Regions from separate parts of the Beijerinckia sp. 28-YEA-48 genome, predicted to be linked through region 2. Evidence: riboswitches for the same ligand, from Rfam matches in the RefSeq annotation. Region 2 holds a riboswitch; the other holds the start of a gene.
What was found. Region 2 has a riboswitch for S-adenosylmethionine ahead of BLW50_RS19785 (aliphatic sulfonate ABC transporter substrate-binding protein). Riboswitches for the same ligand answer to the same signal wherever they lie in the genome.
Positions count from the first base shown of each region.

Region 1: it holds a riboswitch for S-adenosylmethionine, as region 2 does, so the genes downstream of both, metA (homoserine O-succinyltransferase) here and BLW50_RS19785 (aliphatic sulfonate ABC transporter substrate-binding protein) in region 2, are expected to answer to the same signal.

Region 1 is NZ_FNSI01000001.1:375,166-377,341, forward strand. Features, by position in the region: gene metA (homoserine O-succinyltransferase) at 1-917, opposite strand, end outside; SAM-I-IV-variant riboswitch at 961-1,065, opposite strand; gene BLW50_RS01690 (VOC family protein) at 1,268-1,690, shown strand; gene BLW50_RS01695 (DoxX family protein) at 1,964-2,176, opposite strand, start outside.
Region 2 is NZ_FNSI01000001.1:4,223,708-4,225,883, forward strand. Features, by position in the region: gene BLW50_RS19780 (ABC transporter permease) at 1-331, opposite strand, end outside; gene BLW50_RS19785 (aliphatic sulfonate ABC transporter substrate-binding protein) at 404-1,384, opposite strand; SAM riboswitch at 1,413-1,491, opposite strand; gene BLW50_RS19790 (bifunctional helix-turn-helix domain-containing protein/methylated-DNA--[protein]-cysteine S-methyltransferase) at 1,570-2,176, opposite strand, start outside.

The DNA of each region.
Region 1 (2,176 bases), 3.8 Mb from region 2:
TATGACGCGCTGCCGATGCGAGCGACATCGAAAGGCGTTGTTTGGTAGATTTCATTGATCCAGTTGCCAAACAGCAGATGGGCATGGCTGCGCCAGCGGTTCTTGGGTTGGCTCTGCGGGTCGTTATCTGGAAAATAATTGCTCGGCAATTGCATGCCGTTTTCGATGTCACGTGCATATTCCTCGGCCAGTGAGACCGAGTCATATTCGACGTGGTTGAACATATGCAGGGTGCGGCGCTGCGGATCGTCGAGCAGGCACAGGCCGGTCTCTTCGCTGTCTGCCAAAACCGTGAGGCCACTGCCAAGTGGGATATCGGCGCTGCGCGTTTCGGTCCAGCGCGACACTGGCACGGAGAAATCGTCGGAGAAGCCACGCATGAAGGGAGAAGACGGGATCAAGTTCCGCTGCCTGTAGACGCCGAAAGCCTTCTGCGACAGCGCGTGTTTGGGCATGCCATGGAAATGGTGAACGGCCGCCTGGGCGCCCCAGCAGATGGTGAAAGTGCGATGCACGTGGGTCTGCGTCCAGTCGAGGACGAGCTGTAACTCTTCCCAATAGCCGACTTCTTCAAAGGGCATCCGCTCCACCGGGGCACCGGTAATCAGAAAGCCATCAAAACGGTCGGACTGCATTTCACTCCACGGGCGATAGAAGGCGCGCATGTGATCGGCTGGCGTGTTGCGGGCGATATGATCGGTCATCCGCACCAAGGTGAGTTCCACCTGCAGGGGCGTTGCCGCCAGGAGGCGGGCGATCTGCGTTTCGGTGCGGATCTTGTTGGGCATTAGATTGAGCAGCCCGATGCGCATCGGACGGATGTCCTGGCGCACCGCATCTGTCTCACGCATGACCATAACGCCCTCGGCGTTCAATGTGTCATAGGCAGGCAAGTCATCGGGAATTTTGATCGGCATTACCGCGTAGGTCCTTCACTCCAGGGCGAGACAGACGCGGTGGCTTGATCCGTTTGATTGCCGGTTCGGCCACATCCTCCCTTCAGAGAGGCCACCTTGCTCGGTCAGCAGGTTGGCGTTGGGCTCGCCCCAACTCTTGATGCGGCCGCTATTTTAGACGGATCGTCGGGGTGATTTCAACTGCCGTTGCAGGGCGGGCTGTGTTTCAGTAAAAGGCGACGGTCGAAAAAGGAGAGATCGGTGCGGTTAGCCCGATCCCCACGCAAGTGGGTCCTGGCCGTCGCTTCGGCGTTGAGCCCCGAGACTTTTCCGCTGGTGCATGGGGCGCCGGCGCATGAAAGGACTTGGGTATGCAACAGCAGATTTCGATCATTACGCTTGGCGTCGCCGATCTGGCGCGCTCGAAGCGTTTCTACGGCGAAGGTTTCGGTTGGTCGCCGGTCTTCGAGAACCAAGAGATCGTCTTCTATCAGATGAATGGTCTCGTACTGGGCTGTTTCCTCAAACCCTCTCTTGAAGCTGATATGGGCCGGTCGTTGGCGACAGCGGCTGGTGCTTATTCATTGGCTCATAATGTGGGGAGCGAGGCAGCGGTGCTGGCGACCATGGACCGGTTGGCGCTGGCCGGGGGGCGTATCATCTGCCCCGCCGATGCTCCGCCCCATGGCGGCTTTCGCGGCTATGTGGCTGATCCCGACGATCATGCCTGGGAGATCGCGTTCAATCCGGCCTGGACGATTGATGCGCAAGGGCATGTAACCTTCGGCATCTGAGAAGAAGCGGCAGGTGAGCGGCCTTTCAGCCACTCACCTGCCAGGTCGCGAAACGTTCTGTCGATAGCCGATACGTGTTAGAGCGATTGCCTGGCGGGGAGCTTCCAGATGGACAATTTGGAAGCGGCATCGGATCTAACGGGACGGCGGCGTATCAACCAACATGCGCAACCAACTCGTCAAGTTGAGGCAGTGTGTTCGCGTGCGAACATCAATGCGGTCTGCCCCTCGTTCATTGTTTTGCTCCATGCTCATGGGGCATCGTGTTCACAGTCAGGCGTGAGTGAAAGCCGAGAACAACTCGCCGCGTTTGATCCAGGCGAGGATGAGAAAGATCAGCGCTGGGACGAGCGCATGAAGGGCGTCGTGATCGAGAACTAGAAGATTGGCGGATGTGGCGCCGATCATGATGGCCGCAGCAAGGATGGCGCCGAAAGCTGCCATTCCGCGTGTGACGAGCAGTCCTGCTGCCGTGAGTTCGAGGAG
Region 2 (2,176 bases):
CGAGCGAAGGAATGGCGCGCAGCGCCTGCAAGGTCGGATCGAGAAAACGCCTGATGGTAGCGGACGAACCGGTCAGAGCGCCCAGCAGGGTTCCCGCCGCCGCGCCAAGGCCGAATCCAAGCGCGACGCGCAGCAAAGTGGCGGTGACATGAATGGCGAGTTCGCCGCTCGCCGCCAATTCCCAGAGCGCGGAGAAGACGCGGCTCGGCGGTGGTAGCAGACGTGCTTCGAAAATGCCGAAACGCGCGGCGATCTCATAGAGAACCGCCGCGCCGACAGGGAGAACGAGACCAAACAGCCAGCGCGGGCTCGGCACCAATGTGCGTTCCACCGGCGCCGACTCGATCTTTTCAAGCGCTCCTGCTTCGCTCAAAGCCAGCACTCCTCCCCCGAATTTTAACCCCTATTGTCCCTTCGGCGCAAAGCTGGTGTCGACCAGGGAGGCGACAGCGGCCTTCACATCGACATCGGGCTTGATGACGCCGGCCTTCTGCAACGCGAGGCCCGCTTCCTGGATCGTCTCGGCGACCTTGCCATCAATGGCGGCGTTGGTGAGATCGGTCCGCTCAAGCTGTTTGGCGATCACGGCTTCCGACAGTTTGGTCTCGGCCACGAGCAACTTGGTCAGTTCGACCTTGTTCTGCAACGCCCACTGGCGCGCTTCCTCATAGACTTGATTGACGCGGCGCACGATGCCGGGGTGCTGCTTGGCGAACTCCTCGCGGGTGTTGAGCACACCCCAGGTGTTGGCGGCGGCATTGCGATAGAACAGTTTCGCGCCGTCTTCGACTTCCGCTTGAGCCATGATGGGATCGAGACCCGCCCACGCATCGACATCCTTGCGGATGAGTGCGGTCTTGCCATCGGGATGCTGCAACAGCACGAGGCGCACGTCCTTTTCCGTCAGCCCGGCGCTGTCGAGCGCACGCACCAGGAAGATGTGCGGATCAGTGCCGCGCGTCACCGCGACCGACTTGCCCTTGAGGTCGGCGATCCTGGTGATGCCGGTGTCGGGCCTGGTGACCAAAGCCGTCCATTCGGGCCGTGAATAGAGGCCGATCGACTTGATGGGATTGCCGTTGATCTTGCCGATCAGAGCGGCCGCGCCGGCGGTCGAACCAAAATCGAGCGAACCGGCGTTGAGAAATTCAAGCGCCTTATTGGAGCCGGCGGAGAAGACCCAGCGGATGGCGATGCCATCGGCGGCGAATTCCTTCTCCAGCAGTTTCTTTTCTTTCAGCACCAGGGAGAGCGGGCTGTAGGTCGCCCAATCGACACGAATCTCCTTGAGCTGCTGCGCAAAGGCCGGCGCGGCCAGCGTCAAAAGAGCCGCGGCCGACAAAACGAGACGACGGGAAAGCTTGGTCGGTGAAAGTGTGGTCATGGCGGTCCTCACAATTGCGCGGACGCGTCCATCAGACCGACCGGCGCTTTAGCTGCATTTTTAACCGCGCCCGCAAGCTGCAAGCTCAAATCGGCGCGTGGATGTTTTATGAGACGAAACGTTCGTTATGTCAAACAAGACATCCAGATATCGGAATAGAATATTTTCACTTATATATTTTGTTCTTATACGATGGAGCCCGCCTGGCCGGCTTCCCAGCCGATGATCGCCCGCTTGCGCGCCAGGCCCCAATGATAACCGGTGAGCGCCCCGCTCGAGCCGAGGACACGGTGGCAAGGCACGACGAAGGAGATCGGATTGCGCCCGACCGCCGCACCGACCGCCCGCGCCGCCTTCGGCTTCTCGAGATGACGGGCGATCGAGCCATAGGTGGTGGCCCGACCGAGTGGGATGCGCAGGAGGGTTTCCCACACCCGCACTTCGAAATCCGTGCCGATCAAGACCACCCGCAGCGGCCGGTCGGCCCGCCATTCAGTGGGATCGAAGGCGCGGCGGACATAAGCGGCGGCCGCCGCATCGTCACGCACATAGGTGGCATTGGGCCAGCGGCGCTGCATGTCGGCGAGTGCGCCCTCGCGGCCGCCCGACGGCTTGCCGTCGGTCCCGGCCGTGCCGGGCCCCGCTTTCTGGTCGACCCAGCCCAGACCCGCCAGACCACGCGGGGTGAACACGGCCAGGGCCTCGCCAAACGGCGAGGTGTGGAAGCCAAAGGTCAGCACCAGCCCCTCGCCACGGGATTTGTATTCGCCAGGCGACATCGCCTCGTGGGTG